Regions from separate parts of the Vibrio astriarenae genome, predicted to be linked through region 1. Evidence: predicted binding sites of a transcription regulator. Region 1 holds the regulator's gene; each other region holds the start of a gene.
What was found. Region 1 encodes CRP, which controls carbon source genes, mostly activating them, when cyclic AMP is high. Its sites were predicted from a motif close to TGTGANNNNNNTCACA; they were not measured.

Region 1 (6,835 bases):
ATCTTCGCAGAGATGCGTGGTGTTTCTGATGATGACGGTAACTCTCCGTTTTGGAAATGGCTACAAGAGCACTTCTTCTCGATTGAATTTACGCTTGCCGACTATCTGACGGGTATTGGTAAGAAGGGCTTTATTGCCGATTTAATGCCGAAGTTACCTATCTATATCAATCTGTTGAGTAAAGAAGCACAAGCGGTGATTGGCAAAGTGCATGAAAACACCAAGCCCGCACTGCGATTACTGGAGAAAGAGGGCTTCACCTGTCGTAACTATGTCGATATTTTCGATGCGGGTCCAACGGTTGAATGTGATTTGCAGCATATTGAAACGGTTCGTCACTCTTTCCGTGCCAAAGTGCATGTGGCTGAACACTCAAGCTCAAAGGATTTCTTAATTGCCAATACCTCGTTTGAAAACTTCAGAGCCACTGCTGCTAAGGCGGCTTATGATCAAGAGGAATGCTCAGTCATTTTAGCCCCTAATGTTGCCCAAGCACTACAAGTGCAAGAGGGTGATTACGTCAGAATGCACGCGCAGTAATAAGGAGTACGGCAATGACACATTGGATAGCAGGTGAATGGATTGCAGGTCAAGGCGATGCAATGCAATCGGCGAGCCCTTATGATGGCGAGGTGATTTGGCAAGGGGATAGTGCCACACCAGCACAAGTAGAATCCGCGGTCACAGCCGCTCGCACGGCTTTTTTATCATGGAAGACATTGACTTTCTCACAGCGCGAAGCTGTGGTGCTGGCTTTTGCTAACAAACTAAAAGAGCGTGCAGAGCAGATAGCGGAAGTGATCGCTCAAGAGACGGGTAAACCACTTTGGGAAACACGCACTGAAGCTGCTGCTATGGCGGGTAAGGTGGCGATTTCTATCCGAGCTTACCACGAGCGTACAGGTGAGCAACAACGTGAGGCAAATGGCAATCAGATCGTTTTGCGTCATCGACCGTTGGGTGTTATGGCGGTATTCGGGCCTTACAACTTCCCGGGGCACTTACCTAATGGCCATATTGTACCTTCGCTGCTTGCTGGTAATACCGTTGTGTTCAAGCCCTCAGATCTCACTCCGCTAACGGGCGAATTTGTCATGCGATTGTGGCAAGAAGCTGGGTTGCCAGCAGGTGTGATTAACCTAGTACAGGGCGGTAAAGAGACGGGGGTAGCCTTGGCACAAGCGAAAGGGATTGATGGTTTACTCTTTACTGGCAGTGCGAATACTGGCCACATTCTACATCGTCAGTTTGCTGGTCAACCTGATAAGATGCTGGCGCTTGAAATGGGGGGGAATAACCCTATGGTTATTTCGCAGCACTACGGCGAGCTGGATGCTGCTGTGTATACCATTTTGCAGTCGGCCTTCATAAGTGCAGGCCAACGTTGTACATGTGCACGTCGCCTTTATGTTCCAGAAGGCGCTTCAGGGGATGCACTGCTTGATAAGCTGATAAGTGCCACTCAGGCGATAGCGATTGACGAGCCATTTGCTGAGCCAGCGCCATTTATGGGGCCACAGATTTCAGTGCAAGCTGCAGAGCATATCCTCGCAGCACAAGAGAGTTTGCTGTCACTGGGTGCTAAGTCACTGCTAGCAGCGAAATCGCTTGGTCATGCCTTTGTTACTCCCGCGATTCTTGATGTCACAGCTATCGATGACCTACCTGATGAAGAGTATTTCGGCCCGATACTGCAGGTGATTCGTTATCAAACTCTAGAGCAAGCGGTCGAGCTTGCCAACGATACTCGATACGGCTTATCGGCAGGTCTTATCTCAACCGATGAGGGGGAATGGGCATATTTTGTAGAGCACATTCGTGCGGGCATTGTTAACCGTAATCGTCAATTGACGGGGGCGAGTGGTGATGCACCATTTGGTGGGCCTGGTGCTTCCGGCAACCTGCGTCCAAGCGCCTATTATGCCGCAGACTACTGCGCGTATCCTATGGCTTCAATGGAGGGCAGTGAGCCTCTTTTACCCGCGACATTGAGTCCTGGCCTAACACTATAAATAACCAAACCGTCACACGCTGAGGGCAGTCAGTCGGCTGCCCAACCTTTCACCCTTCGATACAAGGAGAGAGTATGACCCCCGCTTTCACTGTCGAGCAGTTATTTGCCGAGCTTTGGCAAGACTACATCACTCGCCTTTGTCCTTCAGCGCAGCAAGTTCATCAACTGCTTGAAGAAGAGACGCCGCTGATCAATGATCATATTGCTTTGCGAACCTTTAATATCGCCCCTTTAGGGATAGAAACCCTAGCGAAGCCCTTTCTTGCTCTAGGCTATAAAGAAGGGGGAGACTACGTATTTGAGAGCAAAAAGTTGCTGGCCAAGCATTATGAACACACTGATCCCGCACTCCCTAAAGTGTTTATTAGTGAGCTAAAAGTGGAAGAGTGTTCCACTCAGTTGCAAGCCATCGTTGCACGTTTGGTGGCGCAATTAGACGCCAATCAGTTACTTAGCCCAGCGTTTCTTTTTGCCGGTCGATTATGGAGCCTTTCACATCAAGATTATCTTGAGCTTGCGAAAGAGAGTGAGTACGCCTCTTGGTTTGCCGCTCATGGCTATGGTGCCAACCACTTTACGGTCAGCGTCAATCAGCTCAATGCGTTTGAAGAGGTGGTTGAGGTTAATAATCAACTCAGAGAATCTGGCTTTGTTATCAATGAATCTGGTGGTGAGGTAAAAGGAACACCCGAAGTGCTGCTAGAGCAGTCATCAACGATGGCGGATAGAGTCCGTGTCGCCTTTACTGATGGTGAGTTTGAGATCCCCGGGGGCTTTTATGAGTTTGCCAAGCGCTACCCGACAGCGAGTGGAGAGCTTTATTCTGGTTTTGTGGCGGCCTCAGCCGATAAAATCTTTGAGAGTACGAATAGCTAGGTTAGTGAAGTTGTGTCGCACAGATAAAAAAAAACACCAAGCCGAGGCTTGGTGTTTTTATTGATACTTTGCTGTTCGCAATTCGATGAGAATTAACGAGTACCGTAGACCACGATAGTTTTACCGTGTGCAGAAATTAGGTTCTGCTCTTCTAGCATCTTCAGGATACGACCAACGGTTTCACGTGAACAACCTACAATCTGACCGATCTCTTGACGAGTGATCTTGATTTGCATGCCGTCTGGGTGAGTCATTGCGTCAGGCTGTTTTGCTAGGTTTAGTAGCGTCTGAGCGATACGACCAGTTACGTCTAGGAATGCTAAGTCACCCACTTTTTGGCTAGTCACTTGTAGGCGGCTTGCCATCTGCGCTGAAAGGCGCATTAGGATATCTGGGTTAACTTGGATAAGTTGACGGAACTTCTTAAATGAAATCTCAGCTACTTCACATGGCGATTTTGCACGTACCCAAGCAGTACGCTCTTGGTCTTCTTCGAAAAGACCGAGTTCACCAATGAAGTCACCTTGGTTAAGGTAAGAAAGGATCATTTCCTTACCTTCTTCGTCTTTAATAAGTACTGCTACAGAGCCTTTGACGATGTAGTACAAAGTCTCAGCTTTTTCACCTGCGTGAATTAGCGTGCTCTTTGATGGGTACTTATGAATATGACAGTGTGAAAGAAACCACTCTAACGTTGGATCGGTTTGAGGTTTACCTAGAACCATAAATATATCTTCCTCTGCAGGGTACGCTTGCTGCTTTCCTTATTGCGCTAAGCGCTTTAACTAGGCCTAGTAGCATAAGTGCTGAAGACACATGCTGCAAGCTATCTCGTAATTCAGACAAGATAGTAACGTGTTTCTTGTGCGATTTCTTGATTTTAACGGGGTAATACGACCGAAATTTACTCAGATTCTGTGCACCTGATCACGTACTGACAAGGTTCTCTGGTTATCGGTCGCAGTTAACCTATTTTCCCGGTTTCTATTAGCTGTTGTAGGATGGGTCTGACGATCAATTCCATCGCAAAACTCATCTTGCCTCCGGGTACAACAAGTGTGTTGTGACGCGACATAAATGAGCCATCAATCATGGCGAGCAGGTAAGGGAAATCGACGTTTTTTATCCCACGTAAACGAATCACCACAAAACTTTCATCCAGACTTGGAATGCCCTTCGCATTGAGCGGGTTTGACGTGTCGACGGTTGGGACACGCTGAAAGTTGATGTGAGTACGAGAGAACTGTGGGGTGATGTAGTTAAGATAATCGTCCATCGAGCGCACGATAGAGTCCATCACCGCCTCTCGCGAGTGGCCTCTATCTCGGGTATCACGCACAAACTTCTGGATCCACTCCAGGTTAACAATCGGCACCATGCCGATCAGAAAGTCGACGTGTTTAGAGACATTCACGTCACCATCGACGACTCCCCCATGTAACCCCTCGTAAAACAAAACATCAGTATCATCAGGGAGCTGCTGCCAAGGAGTGAACGTGCCGGGCATCTGGTTGTACGGTACCGCCTCATCAAAAGAGTGCAGGTAGCGACGCACCTCACCTTGCCCCTCCTCGCCATAGCGAGCAAAGAACTGTTCCAGCGCTTTAAAGTCGTTGGCTTGTGGCCCGAAGTAACTGATGTGTTTGCCTTGCTCACGCGCTTTGCGAATCTCTACGTCCATCTCAGGGCGAGTAAAACGGTGGAAGCTATCGCCTTCCACCCACGCGGGCTTGACGTCCATCATATTGAACATCTTTCTAAAGGCTTCTGACGTTGTGGTGGTTCCTGCACCAGAGGAGCCGGTCACCGCGATAATCGGATGCTTGGCTGACATGACGTACCTGTCTATTTAATAGTTATGATTTTTAAGAAAATTAACCTTAGCGCACCAAAGTCCAAATGGCGAGGTCAGGGATTAGAATTTTCGAGTTTGGATATCGATTGTTTCATGCAGTTCAGAAAAGACGATAACCGCGTCGCCCGCTTCAATTTGTTTGCGAACTTGCTCGATTTTCTCGGTTAAAGAAACCTCATACTCACCGTAATCCGTCCCTTCACGAAGAATGAACTCTTTAATCAGGTTATCGAGAGTATCTGACTCAATTTCTTGCCATGGGATGATCATCAATACTTCTCCACTTCATGATCAAACTGTATTGACAGCTATTATGCCGATTTTGACAGACATTCGTAATAGGCTGGTAGCGCTTCTTCAAGCCAGAATGTCGGTTTTAGCAAGCTGCCACTGAGAAAGCCGACATGACCACCATGCTCAAACAGGCGATAGTCGATATTGTCTGGCAGGATAAATTTTGGGATCACATCTTCGGTCATAAAGGGATCATCCTTGGCGTGAATGATCAACGTTGGTGTGGTGATCTCTTTGAGGTGATTGATCCCGGAACATTGCTGATAATAGTCTTGAGCGTCTTTGAATCCATGCAGAGGCGCAGTGATCAAGTCATCAAACTCCTGCAGGCGAGTCACTCGCTTAATGTTCTGGTAAGTGATCTTTAACTCGCCTTTGATCAAGTGGTGCTTGCGCATTGCATTACGCTTAAGGGAGCCTAAAAGATAATTTCGGTAGAGCTTAGAGAAGCCTTGTTCGATTCGATTTGAGCAGGCGGCGAGATCAAGGGGAGCAGAAATAATACTTGCCGCGTCAATCAAAGACTCGTCCTGGTATTTGGCAAGATAGTTAGCCAGCATGTTACCACCAAGCGAGATGCCTACCGCAACAAGCTTATTATCGGGGAATTGAGTGCGTAGGTGCTTGAGAAAAAAGCGCGCATCGTCAGTTTCACCAGAGTGGTAAGCGCGAGCCTGTAGGTTGGGTTTACCGCTACAGCCGCGAAAATGCATCATCACCGACAGCCATCCATCATCAGCAAAGGCTTTCATTAGGCCGTTTGCGTAGGGGCTATAAAAACACCCTTCGAGGCCATGAAACAGCACAAACAGCGGTTTATTTTTCACCTCATTTGAGTGAGGGTCTTCGCTCCAAGCGAGGTCAAGAAAATCACCGTCTGGTGTGTCTAAGGTTTGCCATTGCGGCTCGAATAAGGCTTTCTTTCGAATCATTCGAGGGAATAGCGTTTGAGCGTGAGGGTTCTTGAGACCCGTTGCGGCGATAAATTGTGGCATATACTACAGTCCTTGCTTCTATCGGTTGCTCAGTTGAGCAACACATCCACTGGCTTAGCAAAGGCCGCTTGTAAATGATCGGCACCGAGTAGGTGGCAGTACATCTGGGTTAGGCTGTGTTCATCTCTCGACTTTAAAGAGAGGTGATTGATACAGTCTACAAGGTCGGCTTGCTGTTGTTTTTCTAGTTGTAATTCAAACTGTAGGGCTTCTCTGTACAGTGTATCGCTAACGGCGATTTTGAGCTTTCTACGTAGCTCTCGATAGTGATGGAGCAGTGCCTCGGTGCGACCAAGGGACTGCTCGACTCGATGCCAATCTTTCTCTTGAATCGAAAAGTGATGTTCATCGAGCCATTTCAGTAATATGAGAAGATTCACATTACCGTGATACTGGTTCTGCAGGGTTAGGCAGGCATCTTTCACTTCTCGGCTTGAGTAGTACTCAAGGCTAAATTGCCACAGTTGCTCCATGGTGAGAAGTTGATGTGCCTGCTGATTGGTCATACTGCGTTGAATTCCTGTTCCATCTGCTCAAGCGTCTCTTGCTGCTCCATCCATTCCATCTCGATCTCTTCAAGTTGAGATTTTGCGCTGGCCTGATCAGCAAGTACTTGGTTAAGTTTAGCTTTGTTTTCCGCTTCATACAGGCTGTTGTCTAATAATTGTTGTTCAGCTTGTGCGACAGCGGTGCCTAACTTATCCATTTTCTCCTCGAGTTTTGTCAAGGTTTTGCGAATAGGTGCCGTCTGTTTACGGAATTCTGCTTCACGACGCTTCTGCTCCTTCTTCGCGGCAGCAC
Region 2 (6,835 bases), 740 kb from region 1:
CAGATTCGCAGAAAATTGGTTCATCCAATCGGTCTTGAAGCGAATCACACAATTACCCTCTTGCCCACTGGGCAAATTACAGATCGCAGACGTGTCATTGTCAACAACGGTCCCTAGCCAGCGAATCTGCCCGGTTAAAAATAGATTGTCTTTAAGTTGGTGTTCAACACCGCCATAGATACTGGTAGCGAAACCCAGGTTGTCTTTAACCCAACTCGCCTCGGTATAGGCACCACCTAAACCGATTCCAAGGTGCGTGTGTAACTGGTCATCAACTTGATAGTGAACGGCGCTTTGGAATAGTAGGTAGTGGCTGTTAATTGTGGAGTTAATGTCCTCCACTTCAGTTCCTTGGTAGTGATAGAATAAGCCGATTCGCCCAGCTTGTAGTGGCGTTTCTATCTGCAATGCAAAGCTTTCTGACGGCTTGAAGTCAAACTCTTGCCCGTCCTCATTAACGACTTTTCCGCCACCGGTGAATCCTATCCAAGGGGTCACGTAAATATCTCTAGCCATAGCTGGGGCAGCGGTTATCGCCATGAGCAAGCCCAAAATAGCGATATTGGAATAAGTGGTTTTAAGTTGGAACATGCACGACATAACGACTACCTTGAACAATAGATGGGTGACCCTTTAATTGTGAACAAAACGTCATAATTGTGAAGAACTTATTTGCTTTTATTGAAGTCACTTCACAGCCCTGTATATGATTAATGTAACCAATAAAAAAGAAACTACGATTTCTTTATATCCAAGCTGCGCCGGGCGAAGTTCAGTGAAAAGCTTTGGATAACCCTACACCAATAACGAGGATGTCATTATGAATCAAGATCTACGTTCAGCCCTGTTTATCGTCGCTGCCATTTTCACCGTATTAATTGGTTTTGGGTTTATTGCTATCGCCAATTAGATATCGTTATGACGCTTAACCATGGCACTGTCACTAACTTAAGTAGTGCGCTCGATATTGAGCGTTTGAGTCGATACTGCCAAGGCAAGACAGCGTTAGTTGCGCAGGGGGGAGGGCAAAGAGGCATATTCACAGCGGGAGTGCTCGATGCTTTCATGATGAGCGACTTTGACCCCTTTGATGAGTTTTATGGCACCTCTGCGGGTGCTGTTAACCTTTGCGCTTATTTGTGTCGCCAGCATACACTTGGCCGACGTTTTTTAGTTGACGTGACGACCAATGATGAGTTCTTCAGTCTGTTTGGTTTTTTGAAACGTCACCGATACCTAAATTTGGAGTGGGGTTTTGAGCAATTAACCCATTTTCCAATGAAACTCGACCTTGACCTTGGTAGACAAGTCTTGGGGGATCGCAAAGCCTTTGCAGCCGTTACCTGCTCAAACACATTAAAGGATCGTTACCTTCCGATGCTCGGGCCTGATTGGATGTCCGTGCTTGTTGCTACCTGCGCAATTCCCTATTTGTACCGTGATAGTGTACCCATTGGAGAGCATTACTATTACGATGGGGGTATTTCTGCGGCTATTCCGGTTCAACAAGCTTGGCGTAACAATGCGAGGCTTATCATCACAGTCAGAACGGAAGAAGAGGATACTCCACTACGCGATACGCTCCCCTCGCAAGCAGAATTCGAACGAAAACACCAAAGTGACTCAGGTTGGGCACATCAACTGGATAAATGGAAGGCGAGTTGGAGTGACTTTCTAGAAGAGAAGCTTGAACAAGCTCATCGAGAGCGGCAAAAACAGCATCATCATTTACCGCTACTTAATGGTGGGCGATGGCTATTTGGAGCCCAAGATATCTATCGATTGAGCCACGTTTTTGGTGACAATTTTGATTCGGGGCTCGCAGATATGTTATTGGTTCATTACCAAACTTACTCTCTCACACAGGACTTTTTGAACAACCCTCCTGACGATTGTTTTGTTGTGCAAATCAAACCTCACGAACCGCTACTTTCAACGGCTTTGATGAGCACAAAAGAGGACCTGATTCACGATTATCAACTGGGTCTGGATGCTGGCTATCGGTTTATCACAGACTTTTTATCTGCCAAAAATTTAGTCGATAGCACAAGTGCTCGGTACGGTTAGTTAAGGGTGTAGCACGGCAGTGATTACTAAGCGAAGTGGCGCTATTTTCTGCAAATTTACAATTGAACTTTGATTGCACGCGCAAACATTACAAGCACTTTGTGACACTGGTCACGCATGGCTATTAAACTGCTTCACAATTACTTCGCAAAGTAAAAAAATTGCTAGGTTATTGATTTAGGAGTTCACTATGTACACGGCTCATCCTGGGCACATTGACCATATTAAACAGATCAACGCTGGCCGTGTGTATAAGCTTATCGATCAGAAAGGACCTATTTCGCGGATCGATTTGTCGAAGGAAAGTGAACTTGCTCCTGCGAGTATCACCAAGATAACGCGTGAACTGATTGCTGCTCATCTCATCCACGAAACCACCGTTCAAGAAGCGATAAGCCGAGGTCGCCCGGCTGTCGGTCTGCAAGTCAACAATGAAGGTTGGCAGTTTTTATCAATTCGCTTGGGGCGTGGCTACTTGACGATTGCCCTACATGAGTTGGGCGGTGAAGTGCTGATTGATACCAAGATTGAAATCCACGAAATCGACCAAGATGATTTACTCGAGCGCTTGCTGCATGAGATAGATGAATTCTTTCAATCTTATACTGAGCAACTTGATCGCGTAACCAGCATTGCGATCACTCTGCCTGGTTTGGTCAATTCCGATGAAGGCATCGTATTGCAGATGCCGCATTATAATGTGAAAGACTTAGCACTAGGCCCTGAAATCTACAAAGCAACGGGCCTGCCAGTATTTATTGCCAACGATACCCGAGCTTGGGCTTTGGCAGAGAAGCTATACGGTCACTCACAAGAGAATGAAAACTCGGTTCTTATCTCGATTCACCATGGTCTAGGAGCAGGTATCATACTTGATGGGCGCGTGCTGCAAGGCCGTCACGGTAATATCGGTGAACTGGGCCATATCCAGATCGATCCACAAGGGAAACAGTGTCATTGTGGCAATCGTGGCTGCCTTGAAACGGTCGCTAGCTCTCAGGCGATTCGCGAGCAAGTGGCTGAACGCATTGCGGCAGGTGAGTCATCGAGCCTTGAAAGCGAATATGAAATCTCTGTCGAAGCAATCTGTGCGGCGGCAGAACAAGGCGATCCACTTGCGGTGGATGTAGTGGAAAACTTAGGCCGACACCTAGGGGCAGCTATCTCAATTGTGGTAAATCTATTTAACCCAGAGAAGATTCTAATCGGTGGGGCCATCAACCAGGCGAAAGATATCCTGTACCCAGCGGTTCAAAAATGCATAGAAAGCCAAACGCTTCCTGTTTATCATCAGGACCTAGAGCTGGTGGAGTCGCGCTTTTACAAGCAAGCGACCATGCCTGGGGCTGCTCTTATCAAACAAGCACTTTATGATGGTTTGCTGTTAATGACCGTCGTTGAGGGTTAGTTTTTATTAAACTTTTCATACCTTTACCTCTTTCTTTCTCCACACAATGAGCGTTAGCGCACTCGTTTGAAAATGAGTGCTTAACACATTAATCTCGCCCATGTAAAATCATTCTCAATAAATGGAAGTAGTTTAACAATTAATGAGAGTGACTTATGTCCGGAGTTCTCAACGCAGTAGACCAACGTACTAATTTAGTCGGTGAAAATCGCCTTGAACTGTTGCTATTCAGTCTAAATAGTCGACAGATCTTTGCTATCAATGTGTTTAAAGTTAAGGAGGTACTGAAAGTACCACCTCTAACGAAGTTACCAGGCTCACACCACAATATTAAGGGTGTGGCTTCTTTGCGTGGTGAATCGGTACCCGTTATTGATTTACGCAGCGCAATTGGATTTCCAAGCACTCTAAAAGGTAATGATGAAGAGCAGAATCTGATCATCACGGAATACAATCGTTCAGTGCAGGGCTTTCTGGTTGGGCAAGTACGTAATATTGTTAACACTGCATGGACAGAAATCCAGCCGCCGCCAGTAACCACAGGTCGTAACAACTACCTGACAGCAATCACTCAAATCAAAGATGGTGAGATTAACCATATTGTAGAAATTATCGATGTGGAAAAAGTGTTGGCAGAGATTATTGATTATGATGTGAGTATCTCTGAGGGGGTTTTGGATTCGGAACTTCTTAATCATATGCAAGGTCAGAAAATACTTGTTGTCGATGATTCATCTACTGCTCGCTCCCAAGTGCGCGGCACACTTTCTCAGCTAGGAATCGAAATTATCGAGTGTCGAGATGGGGCTGAAGCACTAAACCTTCTTAAGAAGTGGGCAGATGAAGGCAAGGACGTGACTCAAGAGTTGCTCATGATGATTACCGACGCAGAAATGCCTGAAATGGATGGCTATAAGCTGACGCATGAAGTGCGCTCAGACCCGCGTATGAAAAACTTGTATGTTGCGTTAAATACCTCTCTAAGCGGCAGTTTTAACGAAGCAATGGTACAGAAAGTAGGGTGTGACCGCCTGATATCTAAGTTCCAACCGGATCTATTAGTCGATGTTGCACAGCAGCGCCTTCGTCAGGTGTTAAATAATTGAGCGTAGCTCGCATTTCATGAAGGTACTAGACTGTAGTACAAGAAAAGCTTGCTATACTTTAACCAGCTGTAAAGCTAACTGCTGCAGTCTTTTAACATACATTTTAAGGTAGTTCCCCAATATGATCATGCTAGTCACATCTTTGTGTATGCTGTTATTGACGGAATGGAAGAAAAGACGCAAGGAAGCCGAAGTTGAGCTTTAAATAACGCTCACTCGACATCAATTAAAATGGGAGACAATGATTGTCTCCCATTTTTTGTGCCTGACGGTTTACACAGCGGAATAAAAAAATGCCAGCTCTAGAGCCGGCATTTCAATAGGTAGATAACTTAGCTGATAGATAGCTTAATGCTTACAGCGTGTCAGTTAGCTCGATTGCTTGACCAATGTAGTTAGCTGGCGTCATCTCTTTAAGACGTGCTTTTTCGTGCTCAGGAAGCTCAAGGCCGTCGATGAAGTTACGCATAGCTTCACCGTCAACACGCTTACCGCGAGTCAGCTCTTTTAGCTTCTCGTATGGCTTTTCGATACCGTAGCGACGCATCACTGTCTGTACCGGCTCTGCTAGTACTTCCCAGTTTTGATCGAGTTCAGCAAGTAGTGCTTCACGGTTAACTTCAAGCTTACTAATACCTTTCAAAGTCGAAGTGTATGCAATGATTGCGTAGCCAACACCAACGCCAAGGTTACGTAGAACCGTTGAGTCCGTTAGGTCACGCTGCCAGCGAGAGATTGGCAGTTTTTGTGCAAGGTGGCCAAACACTGCGTTAGCTAGACCTAGGTTGCCTTCAGAGTTTTCGAAGTCGATAGGGTTCACTTTGTGCGGCATTGTTGAAGAGCCGATTTCACCTGCGATTGTTTTCTGCTTGAAGTGACCCAGTGCGATGTAGCCCCAAACGTCACGATCGAAGTCGATTAGGATTGTGTTGAAGCGAGCGATAGCATCGAACAACTCAGCAATGTAGTCGTGTGGCTCAATTTGCGTCGTGAACGGGTTCCAAGTAACGCCTAGAGACTCAGTGATGAACTCTTCAGAGAACTTGTGCCAATCTAGCTCTGGGTAAGCAGATAGGTGAGCATTGTAGTTACCTACAGCACCGTTGATTTTACCCAGGATCTCAACAGATTCGATCTGCTTGTATTGACGCTCCATACGGTAAGCAACGTTAGCCATCTCTTTACCCATAGTAGAAGGAGACGCAGGCTGACCGTGTGTGCGTGATAGAAGAGGAATATCACGGTATTCAACAGCAAGTGCTTTGATCGCATCAATGATGTTTTTGATTTCTGGAAGAATAACAGACTCGCGCGCTTCTTTAAGCATAAGAGCGTGCGAAGTATTGTTGATGTCTTCAGAAGTACATGCAAAGTGAATGAACTCGTTAACCGCGTGTAGCTCAGGAACGCCCGCGACTTTCTCTTTCAGGAAGTACTCAACCGCTTTAACATCGTGGTTAGTTGTGCGCTCAATCTCTTTGATACGTGCTGCATCTTCTTCGTTAAAGTTTGCTGCAACGTCGTCTAGGAATTGGTTTGCTTCAGCGCTAAATGCAGGTACTTCTGCGATTTCTGCAGTTGCCGCAAGCTTCTGTAGCCAACGGATTTCAACGATAGTGCGGTACTTTAAAAGGCCATACTCACTAAAGATGCTGCGTAGCGCAATCGTTTTACTACCGTATCGGCCATCTACCGGTGAAACAGCAGTCAGTGCTGACAGTTCCATGTTGTTCTCCTGAGTGTTGAGGTTAAGAGTTAAATAATTAGGGTGTCGTTTACATGCGAGCAAGCAAGATTTGCGCTTGTTCAACCATCTTCTTACGACTGAAAATGAGGTGGCGGCGTTTACCACCAACTTGGCGCCACAGAACCGCACTACGAATACCAGAGAGCAATAGGGCGCGAACACGCTGCTGAGTGCCTGTTTGCTGCAAGACCGCAGGGGTGCCTGTTACTTGAATGCGAGGGCCAATAGGGCTAATAACATCAAGGTATACACTTGCAAGGTTGCTAAGCATCTGCTCATCAAGCAGCTCGTAGTGGTCTAGTTGGCGCTCTAGCATACTCAAGCGGTCACCAAGCTGTGCCATCGCATCGCGACGCGTGTTCAGCTTACGCTCAAGCGCCATCAAACTAATGATATAACGGGTGATTTCGCTCCCCGCTGGCGAATTATCGATGCCTTTTACAATACACTCTAGGCCGATGCGTAGATCCGCTTCACGACCGAACACATTCAGTGTGCTGTTGGGAT
Region 3 (6,835 bases), 960 kb from region 1:
CAGAGACAGCAGTAACAGGTATTGAGTTGACCCAACGCGCGTTAAGTGCACAAGTGGGTGAATGGGGCTCTATCTTTGTTGCGGTTGCTATCTTCTTCTTCGCATTTACGTCGATCATTGCAAACTACTCGTACGCGGAGACAAACCTAATCTTCCTTGAGCACAATCATAAAGCGGGTCTTGGTCTGTTCCGTATTGTTGTACTAGGCATGGTTATGTTCGGTGCTCTAGCATCACTACCCGTGGTTTGGGCGCTAGCGGACGTATCAATGGGTCTGATGGCGATTGTTAACTTGGTGGCGATTCTATTGCTGTCAGGCATCGTGGTTAAGCTTGCGAAAGACTACAACAAGCAGCTTTCTGAAGGCAAAGTGCCTACCTTTGATGCTAACGAGTACCCAGAGCTGCGCTCTCAGCTTGAAGACGGTATTTGGGACAACACGAAAGAAAAACAAAATGCTTAATCGTTAAAACCGATTAACACGATTGAAAAAGCCATGCAGACACAGCATGGCTTTTTTTATATTCTAAGTAACAATAAAAAAGATCATAAAGGAAGTTTCGTCATGCTCATCGTTGTTTCTCCAGCTAAAACCTTAGATTACGAGTCACCACTCGCGACTCAGCGCTTTACGCAGCCTGAGTTGATAGAACATTCTGCGCAGCTAATTGAAGAGTGTCGCAAACTGACTCCGAGTGATGTGTCGGCACTGATGAAGGTTAGCGATAAAATTGCGGGTCTGAATGTGGCTCGCTTTGAGCAGTGGAGTGAGACATTCACTCAAGACAATGCGCGTCAAGCGATCCTGGCTTTTAAAGGCGATGTCTACACAGGATTAGAGGCGGAGAGTCTTGACGAGGCGGGCTTTGATTACGCGCAAAAGCATCTGCGTATGTTGTCTGGGCTCTATGGCTTACTCAAGCCGCTTGATTTGATGCAGCCATACCGCCTAGAGATGGGAACCAAGCTTGTCAATGCCCGCGGAACGAACCTGTATCAGTTCTGGGGAGAAATCATTACAGATAAGCTTAATCAAGCTATCGTAGAGCAGGGGGATAATGTATTGATCAATCTTGCATCGAATGAGTATTTTAAGGCTGTGAAGCCGAAAAAGCTGGATGCAACCGTGATTACACCGGTATTCAAGGACTGCAAAAATGGTCAATATAAGGTGATCAGCTTCTACGCCAAAAAAGCACGCGGCATGATGGCGCGCTATATTATTGACAATAAAGTTGATTCGATAGAGGAACTAACCAAGTTTGATGTCGCAGGCTATTACTTCAGTGAGGAAGAGAGCAGCGATAAAGAGTTAGTGTTTAAACGCGAAGAGCAGTAAGACACGATAAGGCTCTAGGCTGATTGATACATAGGCGGGGTAATTATGTGGCATTGGTTGAAAAAATGGATAGCGAAATATGATCGCTGGTGCGAGTCATTAGGATTAACACCAGAAAACAAGCGTAGTTGTGTCCCCCACAAAAAAGACCCCGCGCATGACGACTGAGATTGCGCTATTTGATAGTCATTGCCACTTTGACTTTGACGTTTTTGCTGGTGACTTTGATGCCCATCTAACTCAGGCTCGGCAGGCGGGTGTAAAACGAATGCTTATTCCCGCGATTGGCAAAAGTAATTGGTCTCGCTTGGAGAGCCTTTCAAGGCGTTACAACGAAATCGACTGGGCGCTTGGCTGCCACCCATATTTTTTGTCGGAATGCTCGATTGAGCAAGTCGATCACATTGTGACTCACTTCCATACCACACACACCAAACCGATTGCCATTGGCGAGTGCGGACTCGACAAAATGGTCGAAGTAGATTTCGCTTTGCAACGCCAAGTCCTGCAATCTCATCTTACAGCGGCGAACGAGTTACAACTTCCCGTCGTGTTGCATAGTCGAAAAGCGCACAACGATTTATTGCATATTTTGAAGCAGCAACCAGCCCAATTCGGAGGCATTCTGCATGGCTTCTCAGGCAGCTTCCAACAGGCAATGCAATTTGTTGAAAAAGGGTTACTCATTGGTGTCGGTGGCATCATTACCTATCCAAGGGCAAATAAAACACGCAATGCAATCAGTGAGTTACCACTAGAGTGCATTGCGCTCGAAACGGACGCTCCAGACATGCCGATTAACCATTTTCAGGGCCAACCCAACCACCCCAAACGTTTACCTGTGATCCTCAGCACACTTTCAGAGCTTAAGCAAATTGAAAAGCAAACGATTGCGCAAAAGATCTGGCAAAACACCACTTCTCTGTTTTAAAAATGTGAAATTTCTCTAAACTTTCTGTATCGATAGAACGGTCATTTAAACGTTTGCGTGATCTTGATCACAATATTGAGTGAGCGTGTCATGAATCTTCTCAGAAAGTGTGAGGGTGGCATTACTTTCTGCCATCAGGGATGAGTATAATTGCCCCGCTTTTGAGCTTCATTATCTAATACGCCTAATAAATAACCTATAAGGAAATCATAAACTATGAGCCTGTTTATGAGCCTGGTTGGTATGGCAGTGCTGCTTGGCATCGCGCTACTACTGTCTGACAACCGCAAAGCTATTAATCTACGAACTGTTGGTGGCGCTTTCGCTATCCAATTCCTAATCGGTGGTTTCGTTCTTTACGTACCTTGGGGTCGTGACCTACTTGCTGGTTTCTCAGCAGGTGTACAGAACGTAATTGACTACGGTAAAGACGGTACAGGTTTCCTATTCGGTAGCCTAGTTAACTTCTCTGTTGACGGTATCGGTTTCATCTTTGCTTTCCAAGTACTACCAACACTAATCTTCTTCTCTGCACTTATTTCTGTACTTTACTACGTAGGTATCATGCAGTGGGTCATCAAAGTTCTTGGTGGTGGTCTACAAAAAGCACTAGGTACTTCTCGTGCGGAATCTATGTCTGCAGCAGCAAACATTTTCGTTGGTCAAACTGAAGCACCTCTTGTTGTACGTCCATTCGTACCGCGCATGACTCAATCTGAGCTATTCGCTGTAATGTGTGGTGGTCTTGCTTCTGTTGCTGGTGGTGTACTAGCTGGTTACGCTTCTATGGGTGTACCTCTAGAGTACCTAGTTGCAGCATCATTCATGGCAGCACCTGGTGGTCTACTATTTGCTAAGATCATCAAGCCAGAAACTGACACTCCAAACGACGAGCTAGGCGATGACATCGACGGCGGAGAAGACAAGCCTGCTAACGTTATCGATGCAGCAGCTGGCGGTGCATCTGTTGGTCTACAACTTGCTCTAAACGTGGGTGCAATGCTACTAGCGTTTATTGGTCTAATCGCTCTAGTTAACGGCATCCTTGGTGGCGTTGGTGGTTGGTTCGGTATGGAGAACCTAACTCTAGAACTACTTCTAGGTTGGATCTTCTCTCCACTAGCATTCCTAATCGGTGTACCATGGGACGAAGCAGTTCTTGCTGGTTCATTCATCGGTCAGAAACTGGTTGTTAACGAATTCGTTGCTTACCTAAACTTCGTACCATACGTGGGTGAAGGCGCTCAAATCGTTGAAGCGACTGGTCAAGTAATGTCAGAGAAGACAGCGGCTATTATTGCATTTGCTCTGTGTGGTTTTGCGAACCTTTCTTCTATCGCAATCCTACTAGGTGGCCTAGGTGGTCTAGCACCAAGCCGTCGCGCTGACATCGCTCGTATGGGTGTTAAAGCGGTTGCTGCGGGTACGCTATCGAACCTAATGGCAGCAACAATTGCTGGCTTCTTCCTATCTTTCTAATCAAGTAGAGATAGAGTATATAGACGCCATTTAAATATCGCCCCGTAGCATTCACGTGCTGCGGGGCTTTTTTGTTTATGGGGTCTACCAATGCAATTCAGCACTTTCCCGCTGCTCGAATTGGATGATTTTCAGTTGAACGTTTGCGTGATAAAGCCTTACTGGAAAAGGCTTCATCGCATATTGTTTAAGTGATATTTTTTGAGATACAAACCGTTTGCTTTTTTCGTGAAGCTACAGTCAGGCAACAAAACTCTATACTCTATGGGTATAGAAACAGACAGGTGATACACATGAACGAAATTATCCTTGCTACCGTTGCTGGATTTGTTGTCGGAGTACTCTTTACTGCGATTAAACTACCCATTCCCGCTCCACCAGTACTTTCTGGTGTTATGGGTATTGTTGGGGTTTATCTTGGCGGTATTTCATACCAGTGGATCGTGGAACGATTCTTTGGCTAAACAGACACCACAATCATAGATTGTAGTGCCACACAGAAAGCAAACATGCCCTGTGCGGTGAAAAGGAAATCAATTGGCATTGAACGCAGACACTCAATGCTAAGTCTTCAAGGAACCAAGTCCGTTCATCATTATCAATAGTCCTCACTATACTAGATAGGCACTGTTGAACTAATTTTGAATATTGATCGGAGATAGAAATGAGCGATTTAAACACAGCAGCACTACGTGCATTAAAACTAATGGACCTAACAACGCTGAATGATGACGATACGGATGCGAAAGTAATTCAACTGTGTCACGACGCAAAAACAGCGGTCGGTAACACTGCTGCCATCTGTATTTACCCACGCTTTATTCCTATTGCGAAGAAAACACTACGTGAACAAGGCACGCCAGAAGTGCGTATCGCGACAGTGACTAACTTCCCACACGGTAACGATGATATCGCTATTGCTGTTGCGGAAACAAAAGCAGCGGTTGCATATGGTGCTGATGAAGTCGACGTGGTATTCCCATACCGTGCGTTGATTGCTGGTGATGACAAAGTAGGCTTCGAGTTAGTCAAGCAATGTAAAGCAGCTTGTGGTGACGTTCTGCTGAAAGTGATCATCGAAACCGGTGAGCTGAAAGAAGAAGCGTTGATCAAGAAAGCGTCTCAAATCTGTATCGAAGCGGGCGCAGATTTCATCAAAACATCAACGGGTAAAGTGCCAGTAAACGCAACGCCAGAATATGCACGCATGATGCTTGAAGTGATTCGCGATATGAAAGTCGCGGACTCTGTTGGTTTTAAACCAGCGGGTGGTGTGCGCACTGCGGAAGATGCTGCTCAATACCTTGCGATGGCCGATGACATTCTTGGTGACAACTGGGTAGATGCTCGTCACTACCGTTTTGGTGCGTCGAGCCTTCTGACAAACCTTCTAAATACATTGAACGTAACAGACGAAACGGCTGATCCTTCAGCGTACTAAAACCAATAACGTTTGTTCTGATGAGGGGAGACATCCCCTCTCTATTTACTCACTGAGTGAATAGAACCTCTTATTCTACGTCCGCGAATAGCGCGGGAGGCACTAATGTATTTACCACAAGAAATCATTCGTAAAAAGCGTGATGGTGAAGTCCTCACCAACGAAGAGATTCAATTCTTCATTCAAGGCGTTGCTGACGACAGCGTGTCAGAGGGGCAAATCGCTGCTTTTGCGATGGCGATCTTTTTCAATGAAATGACGATGCCTGAACGCATCGCACTGACGTGTGCAATGCGTGATTCTGGCATGGTTATCGATTGGTCTCACATGAACTTTGGCGGCCCAATTGTTGATAAACATTCAACAGGTGGTGTAGGGGATGTCACTTCATTGATGCTTGGCCCTATGGTGGCAGCATGCGGTGGTTTCGTCCCAATGATCTCTGGTCGTGGTTTAGGCCACACTGGCGGTACGCTTGATAAGCTAGAGTCTATCCCCGGTTACAATATTACCCCAAGTAATGACGGTTTTGGTTCCGTCACCAAAGAGGCGGGTGTGGCGATTATTGGTCAGACAGGCGATCTGGCACCCGCAGATAAGCGTGTTTACGCCACTCGTGATATCACCGCGACAGTCGATAATATCTCACTGATCACCGCCTCTATTTTGTCAAAGAAACTCGCAGCAGGCCTAGAGTCACTCGTGATGGACGTGAAAGTAGGATCAGGCGCATTCATGCCAACGTATGAAGCTTCTGAAGAGCTTGCTCGTTCTATTGTTGCGGTTGCTAACGGCGCGGGTACCAAGACAACCGCTATCCTAACGGACATGAATCAGGTATTGGCATCATCAGCAGGCAATGCGGTAGAAGTGCGCGAAGCGGTTCAGTTCTTGACGGGGGAATATCGTAACCCTCGCTTGTTTGAGGTGACGATGGCGCTATGTGCTGAAATGTTGGTGCTGGCTAAACTTGCCACCGATAGTGATGACGCGCGTAGCAAGCTTCAAGCCGTGCTCGATAACGGTAAAGCGGCCGAATGTTTCGTTAAGATGGTGTCAGGTCTTGGTGGGCCAGCAGACTTTGTTGAAAACTATGACAATTATCTAGGAAAGGCAGAGATCATCAAACCCGTTTATGCCGAACAGGCAGGTGTTGTCAGTGCAATGGATACTCGTGCAATTGGTATGGCTGTGGTTGGTATGGGCGGTGGACGTCGTGTCGCGACAGACAAAATTGACTATGTCGTTGGTTTTGACCAATTCATTCGCCTAGGTGAAGTCGCTGATGAAACGAAACCGTTGGCGATGATTCATGCTCGCACAGAAGCTCAGTGGCAAGAAGCGGCGCAGGCGCTTAAAGCTGCTATCAAGGTAGGGGGTGACTACCAGCCTACTCCTGACGTTTATCGACAAATTCGTGCCGAAGACGTATAGATTTTGTTGAGTTGGCGCTGCCAGCTCTAAGGAAGATGTTATGAAAAGAGCCTTTATTTTAGTTCTTGATTCATTCGGTATCGGCGCATCAGCTGACGCTGACAAATTTGGTGATGTGGGCTCAGATACGATGGGGCACATTGCTGATGAGTGTGCGGCAGGTCGTGCTGATAACGATGAGCGTTCGGGTCCACTAACGCTACCTAACCT

Region 2: a site for CRP is predicted at 2,168-2,183, ahead of mlc (sugar metabolism global transcriptional regulator Mlc). Genes of this name have one in related genera too.
Region 3: a site for CRP is predicted at 2,328-2,343, ahead of GT360_RS11625 (NupC/NupG family nucleoside CNT transporter). Genes of this name have one in related genera too.

The regions. Positions count from the first base shown of each region.
Region 1 is NZ_CP047475.1:322,000-328,834, forward strand. It holds gene astA (arginine N-succinyltransferase) at 1-540, shown strand, start outside; gene astD (succinylglutamate-semialdehyde dehydrogenase) at 555-2,012, shown strand; gene GT360_RS01530 (DUF1338 domain-containing protein) at 2,087-2,890, shown strand; gene crp (cAMP-activated global transcriptional regulator CRP) at 2,983-3,615, opposite strand; gene GT360_RS01540 (phosphoribulokinase) at 3,855-4,724, opposite strand; gene GT360_RS01545 (YheU family protein) at 4,806-5,015, opposite strand; gene GT360_RS01550 (hydrolase) at 5,057-6,034, opposite strand; gene GT360_RS01555 (TIGR02444 family protein) at 6,064-6,540, opposite strand; gene GT360_RS01560 (ABC transporter ATP-binding protein) at 6,537-6,835, opposite strand, start outside.
Region 2 is NZ_CP047475.1:1,061,080-1,067,914, forward strand. It holds gene GT360_RS05110 (porin family protein) at 1-600, opposite strand, end outside; gene cydH (cytochrome bd-I oxidase subunit CydH) at 821-910, shown strand; gene GT360_RS05120 (patatin-like phospholipase family protein) at 919-2,067, shown strand; gene mlc (sugar metabolism global transcriptional regulator Mlc) at 2,258-3,475, shown strand; gene GT360_RS05130 (chemotaxis protein CheV) at 3,631-4,581, shown strand; gene purB (adenylosuccinate lyase) at 4,937-6,307, opposite strand; gene hflD (high frequency lysogenization protein HflD) at 6,357-6,835, opposite strand, start outside.
Region 3 is NZ_CP047475.1:2,482,534-2,489,368, reverse strand. It holds gene GT360_RS11645 (alanine/glycine:cation symporter family protein) at 1-464, shown strand, start outside; gene yaaA (peroxide stress protein YaaA) at 567-1,340, shown strand; gene GT360_RS11635 (DUF5363 family protein) at 1,386-1,508, shown strand; gene GT360_RS11630 (TatD family hydrolase) at 1,498-2,271, shown strand; gene GT360_RS11625 (NupC/NupG family nucleoside CNT transporter) at 2,488-3,750, shown strand; gene GT360_RS11620 (XapX domain-containing protein) at 4,044-4,214, shown strand; gene deoC (deoxyribose-phosphate aldolase) at 4,415-5,191, shown strand; gene deoA (thymidine phosphorylase) at 5,297-6,625, shown strand; gene GT360_RS11605 (phosphopentomutase) at 6,666-6,835, shown strand, end outside.